Regions from separate parts of the Blastococcus sp. SYSU DS0539 genome, predicted to be linked through region 2. Evidence: predicted binding sites of a transcription regulator. Region 2 holds the regulator's gene; each other region holds the start of a gene.
What was found. The regulator LexA, encoded in region 2, represses DNA repair genes until DNA is damaged. The targets are predictions, from matches to a motif close to TCGAACANNTGTTCGA.
Positions count from the first base shown of each region.

Region 1: a site for LexA is predicted at 2,466-2,481, ahead of ACI790_RS02620 (DUF222 domain-containing protein). Genes of this name have one in related genera too.
Region 3: a site for LexA is predicted at 2,330-2,345, ahead of ACI790_RS14215 (DUF222 domain-containing protein). Genes of this name have one in related genera too.
Region 4: a site for LexA is predicted at 3,423-3,438, ahead of ACI790_RS12260 (DUF6504 family protein). Genes of this name have one in related genera too.

Region 1 is NZ_JBJHAF010000002.1:93,599-98,502, forward strand. Features, by position in the region: gene ACI790_RS02605 (DNA recombination protein RmuC) at 1-153, opposite strand, end outside; gene ACI790_RS02610 (methylated-DNA--[protein]-cysteine S-methyltransferase) at 215-748, opposite strand; gene ACI790_RS02615 (AlkA N-terminal domain-containing protein) at 748-2,244, opposite strand; gene ACI790_RS02620 (DUF222 domain-containing protein) at 2,508-3,596, shown strand; gene ACI790_RS02625 (hypothetical protein) at 3,609-4,184, shown strand; gene ACI790_RS02630 (hypothetical protein) at 4,486-4,809, shown strand.
Region 2 is NZ_JBJHAF010000001.1:47,553-52,456, reverse strand. Features, by position in the region: gene nrdR (transcriptional regulator NrdR) at 1-463, opposite strand, end outside; gene ACI790_RS00245 (hypothetical protein) at 858-1,616, opposite strand; gene ACI790_RS00240 (LysM peptidoglycan-binding domain-containing protein) at 1,760-1,999, opposite strand; gene lexA (transcriptional repressor LexA) at 2,491-3,255, shown strand; gene ACI790_RS00230 (enoyl-CoA hydratase/isomerase family protein) at 3,324-4,112, opposite strand; gene ACI790_RS00225 (ABC transporter permease) at 4,109-4,904, opposite strand, start outside.
Region 3 is NZ_JBJHAF010000011.1:15,612-20,515, reverse strand. Features, by position in the region: gene ACI790_RS14225 (Gfo/Idh/MocA family protein) at 1-96, opposite strand, end outside; gene upp (uracil phosphoribosyltransferase) at 99-722, opposite strand; gene ACI790_RS14215 (DUF222 domain-containing protein) at 786-2,318, opposite strand; gene deoC (deoxyribose-phosphate aldolase) at 2,746-3,741, shown strand; gene ACI790_RS14205 (aldehyde dehydrogenase family protein) at 3,747-4,904, shown strand, end outside.
Region 4 is NZ_JBJHAF010000008.1:189,284-194,187, reverse strand. Features, by position in the region: gene ACI790_RS12270 (DNA polymerase III subunit alpha) at 1-2,524, opposite strand, end outside; gene ACI790_RS12265 (SAV_6107 family HEPN domain-containing protein) at 2,515-3,012, opposite strand; gene ACI790_RS12260 (DUF6504 family protein) at 3,012-3,335, opposite strand; gene ACI790_RS12255 (YbaK/EbsC family protein) at 3,575-4,111, shown strand; gene ACI790_RS12250 (GNAT family N-acetyltransferase) at 4,108-4,701, shown strand; gene ACI790_RS12245 (phytoene desaturase family protein) at 4,698-4,904, shown strand, end outside.

The DNA of each region.
Region 1 (4,904 bases), on a different contig from region 2:
CAGCCGGTGCAGGTGGTCCAGGGACTCGTGCACCGGCTCCAGGCCGGTGTCCTCGGGGCGGCGGCGGGCCAGCAACGTGACCACGCCGAGGGTGACGGCAGTGGCCAGCAGCGCACCGAGGAGGAGCCCGAGGAGCAGGGAAGCGGCGTCCATGGCGGGGACCCTGCCGGACGGGTCCGACAGTTCCCGGGCAACGGGGGTGGGCGCGCCGCGGTCAGCCGGCGGGGACGCCCGCGGAGGCGGCCTCGTGGTCGAGCAGCCAGCGCTTCACCGGCGTCCCCCAGCGGAAGCCGCCCAGCCCGCCGTCGGATCCGAGCACCCGGTGGCAGGGCACGAAGAGGGCGGTGGCGTTGCGGGCGCAGGCGTTCGCCGCGGCGCGCACCGCGGCGGGACGGCCGCACCGGGCGGCGAAGCCGGCGTAGGTGTCGGGTCGGCCGGCGGGGACGGTGCGCAGGACCTCCCACGCCTCCTGCAGGAACGGCCCGGACCGCTGCCGGACGGCGACGTCGTCGATGGCGGTGACGTCCCCTGCGACGAAGGCGTCCACGGTGTCGAGGATGGGGACCCGGGCGACCGGTGAGGAGGTGTCCGGCCGCAGGGACGGGTGCACCACGGCGAGCAGGTCGGCGACGTCGGCGGTCCAGCCGCTGGCGAGCACGAGCTCCCGGCCGTCCCCGTCGGTCGTGACGACCGCCGTGAACGGGCCGGGCGGGGTGGCGACGGTGGCGTGGCGGACGGAACCGGTCATCAGGCGCTCCTCGGGAGGGCGGGTGCGGGTGGGCTGGGGCGGGTGAAGAGGGACGGCACGGCCAGCGCCCACAGGTGCAGGACGGCGTAGGAGCGCCACGGCCGCCAGTGGGTGGCGGCGTCGGCGTCGTTGCTGCCCAGCGCGGCGAGGGACTTCCGGAGGGCGAGGTCGCCGGGGAGCCAGACGTCGGGATCGGCCAGCCCGCGCAGGCCCACGAGGGCCGCCGTCCACGGACCGATGCCGGGGACGGCGCGCAGCCCGCGCTCGGCGTCGGCCCGCTCCGCGCCGGGCCCGAGGACGATCGAGCCGTCGGCCACCGCGGTGGCCAGGGCGGAGACGGTGCGCCGGCGCGCACCGGTCAGCCCGACGGCACCGAGTTCGGCGTCGGCCAGCGCCTCCGGCCGCGGAAAGGCGTGGGTGAGGGTGCCGATCGGCTCGGCCAGCGGGGTGCCGGCCGCCGTGACCAGGCGGGCGGTGAGGGTGCGGGCGCCGGCGACCGACACCTGCTGGCCGAGCACGGCGCGGACGGCCAGCTCGTCGGCGTCGGGGGAGGCGGGCACCCGGCGTCCCGGGGCGGCGGCGACCAGCGGGGCGAGCGCCGGGTCGGCGGCCAGTACGTCGTCGACGGCGGCGGGGTCGGCGTCGAGATCCAGCATCCGGCGGCAGCGGCTGACCGCGGCGCCGAGGTCGCGCAGCTCGGTGAGCCGCAGCCGGGCGCTGACCGCCGCCGCGCCGTCGGCCGCGGGGGAGAGCCGGACCACCGCCGGCCCGTGCGGTAGGTCCAGGACCCGCGAGAACGTCGTCCCGTCCCACTCCTCCAGCCCCGGGACGGCGTGCGCACCCAGGAAGAGCAGCACCTCCTCGGCCGCGTACGGCGCGCGGGCGGCCAGCCGGAGCGTGAGCCAGCCGGGCGGACCGCCGTGCGTGCCGCGCCGGCCGCGGCGCAGCTCGCCGGGGGTCGCGGCGAACACCTCGCGCACGGTGTCGTTGAACTGGCGGATGCTGGCGAACCCGGCGGCGAAGGCGACGTCGGCCATGGGCAGGTCGGTGGTCTCGACGAGCACGCGGGCGATCTGCGCTCGCTGGGCGCGGGCCAGCGCCAGGGGGCTCACACCCAGCTCGCCGACGACGAGCCGGTGCAGCTGGCGCTCGGAGTAGCCGAGGCGGGCGGCGAGCCCGGGAACGCCGGAGCGCTCGATCTCCCCGTCGGCGATCAACCGCATGGCCCGGGCGACGACGTCGGCGCGCACGTCCCATTGCGGTGACCCCGGCGCGGCGTCCGGCCGGCACCGGCGGCAGGCGCGGTAGCCGGCGCCCTGGGCGGCGGCCGCGGTGGAGAAGAAAGCGACGTTGCGGGCCAGCGGGGTGCGCGCGGGGCAGGACGGCCGGCAGTAGATGCCGGTCGTGCGCACCGCGGTGAAGAACCAGCCGTCGAAGCGCGCGTCCCGGCCGGCGACGGCGCGGTAGCAGCGCTCGTGGTCCAGGGACTCCCTCATGGCACCGAGCATGCCAGCGCCCGGCGACGGTCTCTGGCGGATTTCGGACGCCGCCCTGGCGTGCACCGGTCGGTGGACGGCGGGCCGGGGCGTCGGCGGTTCCCGGCCGACCACCGCCCGTGTCGTAGACGCGAGGTCGGCGTCAAGCCTTCTCGCGGATCTGTGGACAGGTGCTTGACCTGCGGTTTCGTGTTGTCGGTGTCGATCGGACCGGCTAGCCTTCGTACATCTGTTCGGCCTCCGGGGATGAGGCGCTGGCCCGGTTGTCGGCCGCGCTGGACGACCTCGCGGCCGAGGACCTGTCGGGCCGGATCGGCCCGCAGCTGCTGGACCGGCTGACCGGTCTGCTGACCGCGCAGAACCGGTTGGCCGCGCAGGTGGCCCGCACGGTTCGGGAGTGTGAGGTGACCCAGGCCGCCGAGCACGACGGGAAGGCCTCGATGGCCGCCTGGCTGCGCGGCCACGCCCGCTTCTCGGCCGGCGCGGCCTCACGGGCGGTGCGTTCGGGCCGGGTGCTGGCCGAGCTGCCGGCGGTCGCGGCTGCGTTCGACCGGGGCGAGCTGACCGCCGAGGCCGTGGTGGTCATCGCCCCGGTCGCCGCACCGGCGAACCTGGCCGCCGCCGCGGAGCAGGGCGTCGACCTCGCGGGGGTCGACGCCGCGCTCGCGCAGGTGGCCGCGTCCCGGCCGTATGCCGAGCTGCGGCAAGTGGTGCACCACTACCTGGCCCGGCTCGACCCCGACGGTCCCGAGCCCGATCCCACCGAGGGCCGGTCGCTGACCTTCGTCCGGCATGCCGACGGATCCCTGTCCTTGCGCGGCGAACTGGACGCCGTGGGCGGGGAGAAGCTGCAGGCCGCGGTCGAGTCGATCGTGCAGGCCTCCCGCCCGGCCGGGGACACCCGCACCCGCGCCCAGCAGTCCGCCGACGCCCTCGTCCAGCTGTGCGACAACGCCCTGGCCGCCGGCGGCCTGCCCATCCTGCGCACGGTCAAGCCGCACGTGGTCGTCCGCGTCGATCTGGACGACCTGGTCGACCCGGCGACCGGACCGGCCGCCGCCCGGCTCGGGTTCGGCGCCACCATCTCCGCCGCCCGCGCCCGCTGGCCGGCCTGCGACGGCAGCGTCGCCCGCATCGTGATCGGCCCCGAGGGGCAACCGCTGGACTACGGCCGCACCCACCGCGTCGTGCCACCGCAGCTGCGCCGCGCGGTCGAGGCCCGCGACGGTGGCTGCGTGTTCACCGGCTGCGACGCCCCCGCCCACTGGTGCGACGTCCACCATCTCGTGCACTGGATCGACGGCGGCGAGACGTCGCTGGAGAACCTGTCACATTCGGGATACACCCCCTGACAAGATGTCGCCGTGGCCTACGAGTGGGTGGCGCCGACCGCTACTGCAGCGGTCGGGATCGCGGGCGTCGTGTTCACCTGGCTGTCGAGCCAGACGAACGCGCGCACGCAGCAGGCGCTACTCATGGCCGGGCAACGGCATGAAACAGAAAGAGAGCGACGTCTCGAAAGGCGTGAAACCTTCGCGGGGGTGCTTGTAGCGCTCGCGGAGTGTAATCGCGAGATTGGCGATCAGGGCAAGGTGCTTTTCAAGATCCGAGGCGCGATCATCCGCAGGCTGACGGAATCAGGCGGCGCCATCTCAGACGAGGCAATCCAAGCCGCCGCTTCGACCGAAGAGACGGTGTCCGTCGCTAGCAGCATCGCGGCCATTCTGCGAGCCGTCGACGGCTTCGACCGCACGGCGTACGACGCGCAGTTGTCCGGAAGCGAGGCTGTAACCGAGGCCATGGATGCCGTCCGCGAGGATCTTCTCGACATCTGCACGGACTTCAGCAAGTTCCGAGACTGGCGCTACTTGGCGCACGAGAAGCGCGAGGCGCTTATCGCGGCGATGCGTGCGGACCTCGGCTACGAGCCTGACGCGTGACGCCCGGCGACCGCTTGGCGGTGGGGGTTCGGGGGCGTTCTTCCCCCGGACCCGCAACTGCCGGGTGCGGTCGTGCCGCTTCGCTGATCTCAGCCTCAGGCGGTCAAGGGGGGCCGCAGGCCACCGCGTAGCGGCGCGAAGCGCCCTTGACGGCCGCGTGCCCGAGTCGGGGACGGACACGGCGCCGGAGGCGCCGCTTGGTACTACTGCGAATAGTTACTCCATCGCAGGTCAGAGGCCTGTGGAGTGCCTGGCGTATGACAACTTAGGTTCACGCCCGAAGCAATGTATGTTCACAGTCGTGAACCGTGCGCAGAGGCGCGCCGCAGAGCGGCGAGCGACCAAGGCGAGACCGCGTCCAACCCCTGTCCGGGAGTCGCCGCGGCTAGCGGCGGCGCAGCCGCCGGTCGCGGCGAAGGCGATGCCGCCTGCCGATCCGCCGAGGATCAGCGAGCTGGATCTGCTGTTGCGGCTCCGACGGGCCGCAGAGGGCCGTGCGGCGGCTGAGCGCGAGGTGGTGGCGGCGATGCAGCAGGCGCGTGAGCACGGGATGTCTCTTGCGCGCATCGGCGGCGCGGTCGGTGTGTCGGCTCAGGCGGTCCGGCAGAGGCTGCTTCGCACCTGAGTGGGGGCGGCGGCTGGGCTTGTCGCTCCGATCCGGCAGACTGGGCGGCGCACGGAGCAGTCGGCGGGCCACCCACTCGGGTCCGGCGGCGGGTA
Region 2 (4,904 bases):
CGTCGGTCGGCGAGGCGGATTGGCGGGCCCTGAGCTCGGCGATCTCGCGCTCGAAGTCGGCCACCGAGGTGAATGAGCGGTAGACGCTGGCGAACCGGAGGTAGGCGACCTCGTCGAGCTCGCGCAGCGGACCGAGGATGGCCAGGCCGACCTCGTTGCTCGGCACCTCTGCCGCGCCGCTGGCGCGGATGGCGTCCTCCACCTGCTGCGCGAGGAGCTTGAGCTGGTCCTCGTCGACCGGGCGGCCTTGGCAGGCCCGCCGGACGCCGGCGACCACCTTGGTGCGGTTGAAGGGCTCGCTGACGCCGTTGCGCTTGACGACGGCGAGCACCGCCTCCTCGACGGTGGTGAACCGCCGCCCGCACGCGGGGCAGGACCGGCGACGCCGGGTGGTGGCGCCCTCGTCGGCCTCGCGCGAGTCGATCACCCGGCTGTCGGCGTTGTGGCAGAACGGGCAGCGCACGGTGGTTCACCCCCTTCCCTCTGCGACCCGCCACCGGCCGGCTGTGGACCCTCCTGGGGACATCCGGTGGATGCGCCGGGGAGAACCTAGGGACCAGCCTGTGGACGGGCTTACAGCTCTGTAACTACTAGATGTAGGGGAACCCTAGGACGGCCCACCCAAGATGTGCAAGTGATCGTTCCCTCGGCGTGTTCCGCCCCGACACTGCCGTGCGCACGCGGAACACCGGACCCCACCAGTCACACGACACGCCGGGCCGACGCGCGGACGGCACCCCGGGCCGCGGCCCGCCGGCCCGGCCGGCAGGCCGCGGACGGGGCTCCCGACGCACCACGACGCCGGACTCCTCCGGACGTCCGATGCCGACGAGGGGCGTGCCACGGTCAGGCGCCGCTCAGCGCGCGTCGACCCGCGGGCGGCGGGAGTGCGGGATCTGGTCGCTCAGCCGCATCGGCCGGGTGAGCAGATCGGCCTCGATGTCGGCGGGCGGGGTCCAGCCGCGCCCCCCGGGCGCCGCCACGACCGGGTGCACACTGCGGGCCGGCGGCACCGACCACGCCACGGTCCGGGGGTGGTCGTCCCGCGCGGCGGCCGGCACGTCGGCACCGCTCTCCGCGGGAACGACCGGGATCAGGCCGGTGTCGGCTGCCCGGTGGCGACCGGCCAGGCCCTCGGGAGCGGGCGCACGGTGCCGCCCGGGCGGCGGCGCCGGGACCGACGCCGCCGGGTCCGCCTGCACGTCGCTGTCCTCGGGCGCACGACGACGCCCACCGCCGCGGGCCGGGTTCGACCGCTCGCGGTGGTCCCGGACCAGCGGGAGGCTGGCGGTCGTGCCGGCGCCGGCGGGCCGACCGCCGTGCAGCGCGGACACCGCCTGAGCGACAGCCGGGTCCTGCGTCACGCGGGGCGCCGCCACGACGGCGACCTCCGGTGTGGCGGTGTGCGGCTCGGGCAGCCGCAGGGTGGAGAGCTCGGTCCACGCCGTCTCCTCGACCCCACCGACGACGACGCGCACCCACACCTGGCACGCCCCCGCGTCGTCATGCCGCCAGCCCAGCAGCTCACCCGCCCACCAGGCGCCCGCCTGGTAGACCTCGACGGCCTGGGACTGACCGGCGAACACCGCGGCGCGGTTCTCCATGACACTCGACACAGGCAGACCGTAAGCGGGTGATCAGCACGCAACGTGAACGTGCCAGCACAGAGGGTTGACGAAGTCGTCGGGGCGGGTTATGAAACTCTCGCCGTGGCGGACGCCACGTCGGGGGCGCCGCGATGGAGGCGCCGGCGAGCGGATCAGGGCAGGTGGAGCAGCTGCCCCGGCACGATGGCCGAATCGCGCACGTCGTTCAGCTCCTGGATGCCGTCGACGACCTCCCGCACGTCCCGCCCCTCGGCCGCCGCGCTCGCGATGGACCACAGCGTGTCACCCGGCTCGACGACGACGCTCGTGGTGCCCATCAGCTCCAGCCCGTCCCCGCCGCCCCCCAGCACCGCACCCGCCAGCGAGACCACGCCCAGGGCGAGCAGCAGCACGAGGACCACCACGAGCCGCCGGCCGCGCGCGGTGAGCCGCAGCGGAGGCAGCCCAGGCTCGGCCGGCCACTCCCCGGCACCCCGACGGGCTCCTGCACCCCGCCGGTCCACGGCCGACCGGGCCGCCGGTTCCGCCGATCCACCGCGGGGCGGGGCGACGACCGCGTAGGCGCGCGGGGCAGGCGGGAGGACGCGGAGGTGCCGCACCGGCCGCTCCCGAACCCGCTCCTCCGCCGCGCCCGACATCCCCCCGCGCACCGACACCGCCGCATTGCTGCCCATCGTCTCCCGCCCCTCACCTGGCCGGACCCACCCCGGCCCGAACGTGTGTTCGATTCGAACGCTTGTCCGATGTCTACCCCATGGGTCCGACACGAGCGGCGCGACACGGCAACTTTCGAACGCCTGTTTGAACTGGCCGGCGATCGGCGCTACGGTCGCTGCGACGACCAGGGCTGACCAGCTGCGCGGGCAGCCGGCGAGGAGGAGACGTGACGGAGTCGAGCGGGACGTCCGGCGGCCGACGCGGGACCCGGGGCGCCGCCCCGGACACGGCCGACGCCTCGGCGTCGGTCCGCACCTTCCCGGACCGGACGGCCGACGGTGACGGCCTGACCCAGCGGCAGCGCCGGGTGCTGGAGGTCATCCGCGACTCGATCGACCGGCGCGGTTACCCGCCGTCGGTCCGCGAGATCGGCGAGGCGGTCGGCCTGTCGTCGGCGTCCTCGGTCGCCCACCAGCTGTCGGTCCTGCAGAAGAAGGGCTGGCTCCGCCGCGACCCCAACCGGCCGCGCGCGCTCGACGTCCGGCTGCCCGGCGACGCCGGCCGCGGCGCCGCAGCCGTCGAGCCCCCGGTGGTCCGCGAGGGCGAGCAGGCCTCCGCGCCCACCTACGTCCCCCTCGTCGGCCGGATCGCCGCCGGTGGTCCCGTGCTCGCCGAGCAGGCGGTGGAGGACGTCTTCCCGCTCCCCCGCGAACTCGTCGGCGAGGGCACCGTGTTCATGCTCAAGGTCGCCGGTGACTCGATGGTCGAGGCGGCCATCTGCGACGGCGACTGGGTCGTCGTCCGGCAGCAGCCGACCGCCGAGAACGGCGAGATCGTGGCCGCGATGATCGACGGCGAGGCGACCGTGAAGACCTACAAGCGCCGCGACGGGCACGTGTGGCTGCTGCCGCACAACCCCGCGTACGAGCCCATCCCCGGCGACGAGGCCACGATCCTCGGCCGGGTCGTCTCGGTGCTGCGCCGGGTCTGACAACGCGATGATCACGGCGGGCCGGTCCTCCGAAGAGGACGGGCCCGCCGTGGTCGTCCGGGCCTCGGTCAGCGGCGCCGGTAGTCGCCGTCGCGCTTCTCGAAGAACGCCCGCAGCGCTTCCTGGTGGTCCTCGGTCCGGAACATCTCCAGGAACCGCTTGGTCTGCAGCGCCTGCCCCTCGCGGAAGTCCATCTCGAAGGCCCCGTTCACAGCCTCCTTCGTGACCTCGACCGACAGCGGTGCACGGGTCGCGATCCGCTGCGCCTTCGCCAGGGCCGCGGGCATCAGGTCCGCCGGCTCGTGGACCTCGGTGACCAGACCCCAGTTGAGGGCCTGCTCGGCGGTGTACCGGGCACCGGTGAGCAGGATCTCCTTGGCCGGGCCCAGGCCGATGACCCGGGGCAACCGCCAGAAGCTGACGATGAGGCCGACATTTACACCCGCCGCGACGAAGAAGGCATCGGTAGAGGCAATCCGGATGTCGCAGCACAGGGCGAACTCCAGGCCACCGCCGATGGTTGCTCCGTTGATCGCGGCGACGACGGGTGCGCGGAAGTTCTGCACGCCGTTGAGCACCCGGCTGAACTCGGCGAGGTAGTCCTTGAGCCGCTCGTCGCTGATGGACTGCTCCTCGCCCAGGTGCGCTCCCGCGGTGAAAGCCCGGCCCTCACCGGTGATCACCAGGCACCGGACGTTCTCGTCGGCGTCCAGGATGTCGAGCGCCCTCATGAACGAACGCCGGCTCTCCCAGCCGAAGGTGTTCGACGGGGGGCTGTCCAGGGTGAGGACGGCGATGTGCGGGGTCTCGTAGCGCAGGTGGACGCCGCTGCCGACGTCTGTCTTCATCTCGGTCATGCTGCTTCCTCCGGTGGTGTGTTGAGTGCGACGGACGGGGACCGGCGGGACCGCCGGGTGGACTGGCCGGGTCGACGGTCGAGCAGCCGCATGGCGAACACGGTCACCACGATGTTGATGAGCAGGACCACCACGGAGAGCGCCCCCACCCGCTGGTAGAGCGACTCACTGGCCAGGCTGTACAGCACCGTTGACACGGTGGGATTCGCGCCGGTGTAGAGGAACACCGACATCTCCAGCTCCCGGAAGAGCAGGACGAAATTGAGCATGCCCGCGGCGAGCAGCGAGGGGCGGAGCAGCGGCACCGTGATCCGCCGCCACGTACGCGCCCAGGACGCACCGAGGCTCCGGGATGCCTCCTCCACCTCCGCACCGATCTGTCCCATCCCGGCGTGGACGTAGGCGAAGGTCAGCGGCAGCGCGCTCCCCGCGTAGGCGATCAGCAGGATGGTCAGCGTCCCGCCCAGCCCGAAGGGCTGCCCGGCGTAGGCGATGATCAGGCCGATGCCGAGCACCGCGCCGGGGAAGGCCAGCGGCGCCGCCATGGCTCCCACGATCACGGCGTTGCTCCGCGCCTTGGTGCGGTGCACCAGCCACGAGGCGAGGAGCGCGACGGCGAGGGCCAGCACCGTCCCCCCGAGGGCCAGGATGAAGCTGTTGCCCATCGCGGCCGCGATCAGCGGCCGGCCGAAGACCTCCTCGTAGTTTCCCGTGAGGGTGAAGTTGTCCCACCCCAGAGGCCGGCCGAGCGCCTTGCGGAATGAGGTGACCAGCAGGACACCGAAGGGCAGC
Region 3 (4,904 bases), on a different contig from region 2:
CCACACGCCGACCAGTTCGGCGGACGGGTGGTCGGCGAGCGCGGTCGCGTGCACGGCACGCGCCCAGTGGCCGGTGCCGAGCACCCCGAAGCGCATGCTCAGACCGAGCCGAACTGGCGGTCGCCGGCGTCGCCCAGCCCCGGGACGATGTAGGCCTTGTCGTTGAGCCCCTCGTCGATGCTGGCGGTGAACACCCGCAGCGGCAGGCCGCTCTCCTCCAGCCGGCGGATGCCGTCCGGCGCCGCGAGCGCGCAGAGCACGGTGATCGACGTCGTGCCGCGGGCGGTGAGCAGCTCGCAGCAGTGCACCAGCGAACCGCCGGTGGCCAGCATCGGGTCGAGCACGAACACGTCACGCCCGACCAGCGACTCCGGCAGCGAGGCCATGTAGGCCTCGGGCTGGAACGTCTCCTCGTTGCGGGCCAGCCCGACGAAGCCCATCTGCGACTCCGGCAGCATCCCGTGCGCGGTGTCGGCCATGCCCAGCCCCGCCCGGAGCACGGGCACGATCAGCGGCGGTGCGGCCAGCCGGTAGCCCGTCGTCGTCGTCACCGGGGTGGTGATCCGCTCCTCGGCGACCTCGAGGTCACGGGTGGCCTCGTAGACGAGCATCTGCGTGAGTTCGCGCAGAGCGGCGCGGAACATGGCGTTGTCCGTGCGCTCGTCCCGCATGCGGGTCAGGCGGGCGCGGGCGAGCGGGTGGTCGACGACGGTGAGCTGCACGGGCAGCACGGTAGCGGCCGGGCCCGATGTGCGGCCCGGCACCGCCCGTGCGCAGCTCACCCGTCAGGCGGCGACGAGCACGCTGCCCCGCGCCTCGGCTGCCAGGCGCCGCCGCAGATCGCGGTTTCCCATGAGCACGCCGACGACGTACGCCATGTCCATGCGCTCACCGTTGACGTGCATCGCGTCGGGCAGTGCGGGTGGCCCGTCCGGGAACAGCAGGGAGGTCAGCTCCCCGGCGACCTCCCGTACCGGCTCCGCCGCCCTGCCGGCCGGCCGCGACGCCTGTGCCACGGGAGCCGGCCGACGCGCGGCGAGCTCGTCGATCGGCTGAACGCCCACGAACGCATCCGGTGCCGGAGCAGCGCCGTCACCGGCGACGCCGGGGAGGCCGTGCGCGAAGGCGGCGTCCGCGGGGCCCCACACCCGCCGGCCGTCCGCAGCCACGGCGATCAGCCGGCCGTCGCGCCGCGTGAGGACCAGATCCTGGTCGTGGACCAGCCCGTGGTCGACGTCGCAGAGCAGCACCAGGTTGTCCACGTCGGTGCCGCCACCGAACAGCCAGTGCCGCATGTGGTGGGCGTGCAGCCGTTCGATCCTCGTCTCGGTGCAGCCCGGCCGGGCGCAGCCGCCGTCCCGACGGAGCAGAGCGCGACGCTGGGCTCGGGTGGCCCGGCGGCGCCGGCGGCCGACTCCGAGCACCTCGCGGTCGTGCTCCAGCATGGTGACGACCGTTGCTTCGCAGAGCATCCGGCGGACCTGGGACGGGTGGAGCGCCGGGCCGCCCTCCAGGTAGGCCTGGCCGGCGGCGGCGTCGTCGGCCACGACCGCGGCGTCGACGTGCACGACGACCTCCCGCCGGGGCGGGTCCCCCGGCCGCCGGCCGACGTGGTGAGCCGCGTCGGCCAGCTCGGCGACCGCCGCGCAGCGTCGTGCCGCGGTCCGCTCCCGGGCGCAGGCGATCGCTTCCCGCTCGTCGTCCTGCTCGGACTCGTCCGGTTCCCCGCGTGCCGGGGAGCCGACCGCTGCGCGCTTGGCCGCGGCCCGGTCGCGGCGGGCCTCACGCTCGGCGATCGAGTCGACCGCCGTCAGGAACCGGGCGCCCTCCTCGGCGTCCATGCGCATCCGCACGACCAGCATGCCGTCGTCGTCCCACCAGTGCTGGAACTGCCGCTTGAGCGTGAGGGTGCCCGGATCGACCCGGTCGGCCCGGCGCCAGGAGCGGACCAGCCGCTCGGTCTGCGACGCCGTCGCCTCCAGCGCCAGATGGAGCAGGGACTGCTCGGTGTCGGGCTCCGCGATGCGGGTGAGCGCCCGCACCTTGGAGTAGGACAGCCGCCCCTCGGCGAACGCCGCGGAGATCAGCGGCAGACCGTCCAGGGCTCGGGCGACCCGGACGTGCTCGCGGGCGGTGCCCGGGGACGCCCCGCACTGCCAGGCCAGCCAGTGGGCGCAGGAGGCGATGCCGACCGCGTGCCAGCCCTCCCGCCGGTCGAACTCCGCGACCAGCCGCAGCCAGGCCGCCGTGGCGGCGGCCAGTCGCACGGCGCCGGACGTGATCTCGCGCGCCAGTTCCGGCAGGGACTTCTCGGCCACGACCGCCTCCTTCGAATGCGTGTTCGAAAGCTAGCGGCCGGGGGTGACAGTTTCCGCCGGCGTGGAGGCGTTCCCGCGGGAACGCCTCCCGGGAACGTCGGGACGCGTCGCAACGAGCGCGCCTGCCCGAGGCGGAGGACGGACGCGGAAGGGGCACGACGGACGGGCCGACGCCGACGGGCGAACGTTTCCGCGGAAACGTCCGACCGAGCCCGTCATGACCCCGAGGCAGTCGCCGGACGCCGGGCACCCGGCACTGGACGAGGCCGGGGGTGGGAGGCGGGAGACGTTCCCGCGGCAACGTCGGCGTGGACCGGGACCGACGGCGGACCGGCGGCGACGGGGAACCGAGGCGCCAGGAACGGGGAACCGCCCCGGCGGGTGAGCAGGTTCGGGCTCCGGACCGCCGCAGGGGAGAATGTTCGGCATGACCCACGTGCTCGATCCCGGCGCGCTGTCGGACGACGCCCGGGCGCTGGCCGCGCCGACGCCTCCCTACGACGACGTCACGCGCTCGGACTCGGCGTTCCGCGCCTTCCTGCACGGTCTGCCGGGCGTGGACCAGGTCGGCGCCGAGGCGCGGGTGGCCCAGCTCGGCACCCGCTCGATCAAGACGACGTCGAAGGCCTGGGCCATCGACACCGCCATCTCGATGGTCGACCTCACGACCCTCGAGGGCGCCGACACCCCGGGCAAGGTGCGCAGCCTGGCCGCCAAGGCCAAGCAGCCCGACCCCTCCGACCCGACGACGCCGAAGGTCGCGGCGGTGTGCGTCTACGGCGACCTCGCCGGCGTGGCCCGGGAAGCCCTCGGCGACAGCGGCATCCACGTGGCGGCCGTCGCGACCGCCTTCCCCAGCGGCCGCGCCAGCCGCGCGGTGAAGCTCGCCGACGTGCAGGACGCCGTGGCCAACGGCGCCGACGAGATCGACATGGTCATCGACCGCGGCGCCTTCCTCGCCGGCCGCTACCTCGACGTCTACGAGGAGATCGTCGCGGTGAAGGAGGCGTGCGGGGACGCGCACCTCAAGGTGATCCTCGAGACCGGGGAACTGGTCACCCTCGACAACGTGCGCCGGGCCAGCTGGATCGCGATGCTCGCCGGCGGCGACTTCATCAAGACCTCGACCGGCAAGGTCAGCCCGGCCGCCACCCTCCCGGTCGGCCTGGTGATGCTGGAGGCCGTCCGCGACTTCCGCGCCGCGACCGGCCGCCAGGTGGGCTTCAAGCCGGCCGGCGGCATCCGCACCACGAAGGACGCGATCAAGCACCTGGTGCTGATCAACGAGACCGTCGGCCCCGACTGGCTGGACGCCGACTGGTTCCGCTTCGGCGCCTCCAGCCTGCTCAACGACCTCCTCCTGCAGCGGCAGAAGCTGCGCACCGGCCACTACTCCGGCCCCGACTACGTCACGGTGGACTGAGCACGATGACCAGCACCTTCGAGTACGCCCCCGCCCCCGAGTCGCGGTCGATCGTCACCATCGCCCCGTCGTACGGCCTGTTCGTCGACGGCGAGTTCGTCGACGGCTCCGGCGATCCCTTCAAGACGGTGAACCCGGCCACCGAGGAGGTGCTCAGCGAGGTCGCCACCGGCACCGCCGCCGACGTCGACCGCGCGGTGCGCGCCGCCCGGAAGGCGTTCGAGAAGACCTGGGGGCCGATGCGCCCCGCCGACCGCGGCAAGTACCTGTTCCGCATCGCCCGGCTGCTGCAGGAGCGGGCCCGCGAGTTCGCCGTCCTGGAGTCGCTGGACAACGGCAAGCCGATCCGGGAATCGCGGGACGTCGACGTCCCCCTGGCCGCGGCGCACTTCTTCTACCACGCGGGCTGGGCCGACAAGCTGGAGCACGCGGGCCTCGGGCCGGACCCCCGCCCGCTCGGCGTGGCCGGCCAGGTCATCCCCTGGAACTTCCCGCTGCTGATGCTGGCGTGGAAGGTCGCCCCCGCGCTGGCCACCGGCAACACCGTCGTCCTCAAGCCGGCCGAGACGACGCCGCTGACCGCGCTGCTGTTCGCCGAGATCTGCCGGCAGGCCGACCTGCCGCCCGGCGTGGTCAACATCGTCACCGGCGCCGGGGAGACCGGCCGGGCGGTCGTCGAGCACGACGACGTCGACAAGGTGGCGTTCACCGGCTCCACCGACGTCGGCCGCTCGATCGCCCGCGCCGTCGCCGGCACCCGCAAGAAGCTGACCCTGGAGCTCGGCGGCAAGGCGGCGAACATCGTCTTCGACGACGCCCCGATCGACCAGGCCGTGGAGGGGATCGTCCAGGGGATCTTCTTCAACCAGGGGCACGTCTGCTGCGCCGGCTCCCGGCTGCTGGTCCAGGAGTCGATCCACGACGAGGTCATCGCGAGCCTCCAGCGGCGGATCGGCACGCTGCGCGTCGGCGACCCGCTGGACAAGAACACCGACATCGGCGCGATCAACTCGGCCGAGCAGCTCGCCCGGATCCGGGAGCTGTCCGACATCGGCGAGGCCGAGGGCGCGCAACGCTGGCAGCCGGCCTGCGACCTGCCCGACCGCGGCTACTGGTTCCCGCCGACGGTCTTCACCGACGTCTCCCCCGCGCACCGGATCGCC
Region 4 (4,904 bases), on a different contig from region 2:
CGTCGTCGAGGATCAGCCGCTTCGGGTACATGCCGGGGTCGTGGGTGAGGACCCCGGCCAGGAAGGCCGCCGGGTGGTGGGTCTTCAGCCAGGCCGACTGGTAGGTGGGCAGGGCGAAGGCCGCGGCGTGCGCCTTGCAGAAGCCGAACGACCCGAAGGCGGCCAGCACCTCCCACACCTGCTCGGCCACCGGCACCGGGTAGCCGGCGGCCAGCGCCCGGGGCACGAACCACGCCCGCACCTCGGGGTGGGCGTCCTTCTCCCCCAGGGCACGGCGCACCTCGTCGGCCTCGGCCAGCGTGCAGCCGGCCATCCGGGCGACCACCTGCAGCACCTGCTCGTGGAAGACCACCACCCCGGCGGTCTCCGCGAGCGCGAACTCCAGGTCGGGGTGCGGGTACTGCGCCTCCTGCCACCCGTTCCGGGCCATGAGGAACGGGGTGACCATGTCGCTCTTCACCGGCCCGGGCCGGAACAGCGAGATGTCGATGATGAGGTCCTCGAAGGTCTGCGGCCCGAACTTGCCGACCAGCTCCCGCTGCCCCGGCGACTCGATCTGGAACATGCCGAGCGTGCGGGTGCTGCGGATCAGCTCGAACGTCGTCGGGTCGTCCCGCGGAACGGCGTCGATGTCGACGGCCTCCCCGTCGACCCGCTCGATCTCGTCGAGGGCGTGCGCGATCGCCGACTGCATCCGGATGCCGAGCAGGTCGAGCTTGAGCAGCCCCAGCTCCTCGACGTCGTCCTTGTCGAACTGGCTCATCGGGTAGCCGAGGTAGCTGCTCTCCACCGGGGTGCGGTCCAGCAGCGTGGCGTCGGAGAGCAGCACCCCGCACGGGTGCAGCGCGATGTGCCGCGGCAGCCCGTCGAGCCGGGCGACGAGGTCGAACAGCAGGTCCAGATCGCCGCTGCCACCGGATCGCCGGGAGCCCATCCGGCTGGCCCGCAGCTCCGGCAGGTCGCGCAGCGCCGCGTGCACCTGGTTGGCCCGGATGTGCGGGAACGCCTTGGCGACGGCGTCGACCTCCGCCTGCGGCAGCCCGAGCGCGGCGCCGACGTCGCGGATCGCGTGCCGCACCCGGTAGGTGTCCATCATCGAGATGCAGCTGACCCGGTCGGCGCCGAAGCGGTCGATGACCGCGTCGTAGACCTCCATCCGGCGGGCGGACTCCACGTCGATGTCGATGTCGGGCAGCTGGTGGCGCAGCGGCGAGAGGAACCGCTCCATCAGCAGCCCGTAGCGCAGCGGGTCGACGTCGGAGATGCCCAGCAGGTAGGTGACCAGGCTGCCGGCACCCGAGCCGCGCGCGGCCGCCCGAACCCTCAAGCTCTTGATGAGGTCGACCACGTCGGCCACGGTGAGGAAGTAGGAGGGGTAGCCGAGGGAGTCGATGACCCCGAGCTCCTCCTCCAGCCGCTGGCGGACCCGGGCCGTGGGCGCCATGCCCCGCCGGCCCAGCCCGGCCTCGCACCGGGCGCGCAGCACCTGCGCCGGGCCCATGCCCCGCTCGGCCGGCGCGGTGACGACGTCGAGCTCGGGGTACCGGACGCTGCCGATGCCCAGGTCGGTGACGATGTCGACGGCGCACTGCTCGGCCAGCCGGGCGGTGCGCTCGAGCAGCCGCAGGGCGGCGTCCCGGTCGGGGCCGACGACGTCCTCGGCGACCTCGGCCATCTCCTTGCCCGACTTCAGGTAGCCCTCCGCCGTGGTGCGGTCGACGTGCCGGGCACCCAGCGGGACCAGCCGCCGGGCGGCGTCCAGCACGTCGGCGGTCGGTGCGTCCAGGGCGTCGACGTAGCGGACGGCGTTGCTGAGCACCACCGGCACGCCCTGCTCGGTGGCGAACCGCAGCATCGCCTGGGCCCGGGAGCGGTCACCCCGTCCGCGGTGGTGCACCAGCTCGAGCGCCAGCCCGGGCCCGAAGACCGCGCGCCAGGCGTCCAGCTGGTCGGCGGCCAGATCGGCCCGGCCGGCGAGCAGCGCCCGCCCCACCGGGGAGTCGGGGCCGAGCAGCGGGACCAGCCCGGTCGCGTGCTCGGCGGCGATCGCCAGCGAGCTCACCGGCTCGCCGCGGCTGCCCCGCAGGTGGGTGGCGCTGGTGAGCCGGCACAGCGACCGCCAGCCGGCGCCGTTCCGCGCCAGGAAGGTGACCCGGGGCAGCCGCGGGTCGACGCTCGCCCCACCGCGGGCCGGGGCCCGGCGAGGCGAGGTCGCGGACCGCGAGCGCGGCGGGCGCGCCGCGGCCGGGTCCTCGCCCAGCACGTGCGCGAGCGCCGGGGGCACGCTGGTGCCCAGCGACGGCGCCACCGCGAGGTCGACGCCGAAGATCGGCCGCACCCCGGCCGACCGGCAGGCCAGCGCGAACTTCACCGCGCCGTAGAGACCGTCCCGGTCGGTCAGGGCCAGGGCCGGCATGCCGTGCTCGGCGGCGCGGGCCACCAGGTCGGCGGGGTGGTTGGCCCCGTACCGCATGGAGTAGCCGGAGGCGACGTGCAGGTGGACGAAGGGGTCGCTCACCGCCATGGCCCGGCGGACCGGGACGAGGACCCGCCGACCACGTGCGGCCGCGGGTAGCGGGGCGGCTCCGGCGGCGGCGTGCTGCCGAGCACGGTCTCGACCACGCCGAGGAAGGCGCGGACGTCGCGCACCAGGTCGTCGGCCTCCCGCTCGGTGACCGCTCGGGACAGCCCCGCCTCGGCGGCGGCGCGCTTGCCCGCCCCGGCGGCGAAGAAGGTGGCCCACTCCCCCAGCTCCGGCGCCACCTGCCCGAGCAGCACCCAGGCGCTGCGCGGCCGGCGGCGCCCGCCCTCCGGCCGGGTGCGCGCGGCGAGCACCGCGGCGGCGGCGCGGAGCGCGGCGAGGTGGGCGGTGGCGTACCGCTCCCGCTGGTCGGCGGCCGCGGCGGCCGCGGCCAGCCCCCGGTGCGCCTGGCCCAGCAGCGCCGTGGCGGCGGTGGGCAGCGCGGGGGGAAGCGGCAGCTGCTCGGCCGGCACGGCCCGTGCGGCGCCCATCAGTCGTGCACCCGCACGAGCCACCAGCGGTTGCCGGACGCGTCCCACGACAGGTCGTAGACCCCGGCGAAGCTCATCCGCGAGCGCCCGGCCCGGACCGCCTCGACCCGCCAGACCTCCCGCGGCGCCACCAGGTCGTCGGACGCGCCGCCCGCCCCGGCGTCCCGCAGCCACCACGGTGCGGTCTCGACCCAGGAGTCGAGCAGCTCGCCCACGACGTACCGGGACTGCCCGCGCCAGAACTGCACCGGGCCCAGCGGGCCGCGTTCCACCTGCACCTCTTCGCCGGCCCGACCGACGACCTCACCCAGCACCCGGCTCATCCCCGACTCCCCACGCCTCACCCCGCGCGCACGCCGCCCCGGTGCCCCCACCGACGGGGAAGGTCGGGAGAGCGGGTCGGACGTCGTTCGAACAGGCGTTCGAACGCTCGTCCAGTAGACCCGAGCGCCCCGCCCTCGTCAAGCCGCGCCGCGCCGTGTGCCGGCGCCGGCACCGCACCGCCTCCGCGGGCCCGGGGCGCGCCGGGCGGGGACCCCCGGGACGGTGGCAGGATCGACGCATGAGCCGACCCCCGAACCCCCGGGTGGACGCCGTCGCCCGCACCCTCGCCGAGGCCGGTGCCGCCGGTGCGGTCCGCGTCCTCCCCGAGGAGGTCCGCACGGCGCCCGCGGCCGCCGCCGCGCTCGGCGTCCCGGTCGGCGCGATCGTGAACAGCCTGGTCTTCCTCGCCGACGGCTCCCCGCTGCTGGTCCTCCCCAGCGGCGCGCACCGCGTCGACGTCGCCCAGGTCGCGGCGCTGCTCGGCGTCGGCTCGGTGGCGCCGGCCCCCGCCGACGCCGTCCGCCGGCACACCGGCCAGCCCATCGGCGGCGTCGCCCCGGTCGGCCACCCCGAGCCGCTCGGCACGCTGGTCGACGTGGAGCTCGCCCGGTACGAGCAGGTGTGGGCCGCGGCCGGCTCCCCGACGGCGGTCTTCCCGACCACCTACGACGAGCTGCTCCGCCTCACCGCCGGCACCGCGGCCGAGGTGGGCGAGGGCCCGCGCGACGCCGCCACCACCACCGCCACCGCAGCCCCGCAGGCGGTCGCCCCGTGACGGGCACCCGGCCCGCCACCCGCATCGTCGAGCTGCCCCCGCCGTGGATGCGGGAGCACATGCACGAGGTGCTCACCATCTACGGCCTGGCGATGGGCTACGACTCCGGCGTCGTCGCCGGGCGGTACGGCTACGCGATCCAGCACACCGAGCGGCCCGGTTTCCGCGCCGTGGGCGCCTTCGCACAGAGCCCGGAGGGCGAGCGGCTGGTCGGCTTCGGGTACGGCTACCTCATCGCGCCCGGCCAGTGGTGGCACGACCAGGTGCGCGCCGCGCTCGACCGCCGGACGGCCAAGAAGTGGCTGCCCGGCGCCTTCGAGGTCTGCGAGCTGCACGTCCACCCCGACGCGCAGAGCCAGGGGCTGGGCCGGCAGCTGCTGCACGCGCTGGTCGAGGGCCTGCCGCACCCGGTCGCCCTGCTCTCCACGCCCGACGCCGACACCAAGGCCTTCCGGCTGTACCGCGCCGACGGCTTCGTCGACCTCGCCCGCGGCTACCACTTCCCCGGCGACTCCCGGCCCTTCGCCATCCTCGGCGCGCGGCTGCCGCTGCATCCACCCGGCCCCTCCGCGCCGAACTCCCGGGCGTGACCGCTTCCCCCGCCCCCGTGGACGTCGTCGTCGTCGGCTCCGGCCACAACGGCCTGGTCGCCGCCTGCTACCTGGCCCGGGAGGGCCTCCGGGTGGAGGTCGTCGAGTCCGACGACGTCCTCGGCGGCGCGGTGTCCACCGTCGAGCGCTGGCCCGGCGTGCGCGTCGACCGCGGCTCCAGCGCCCACGTCATCGTCCGGCAC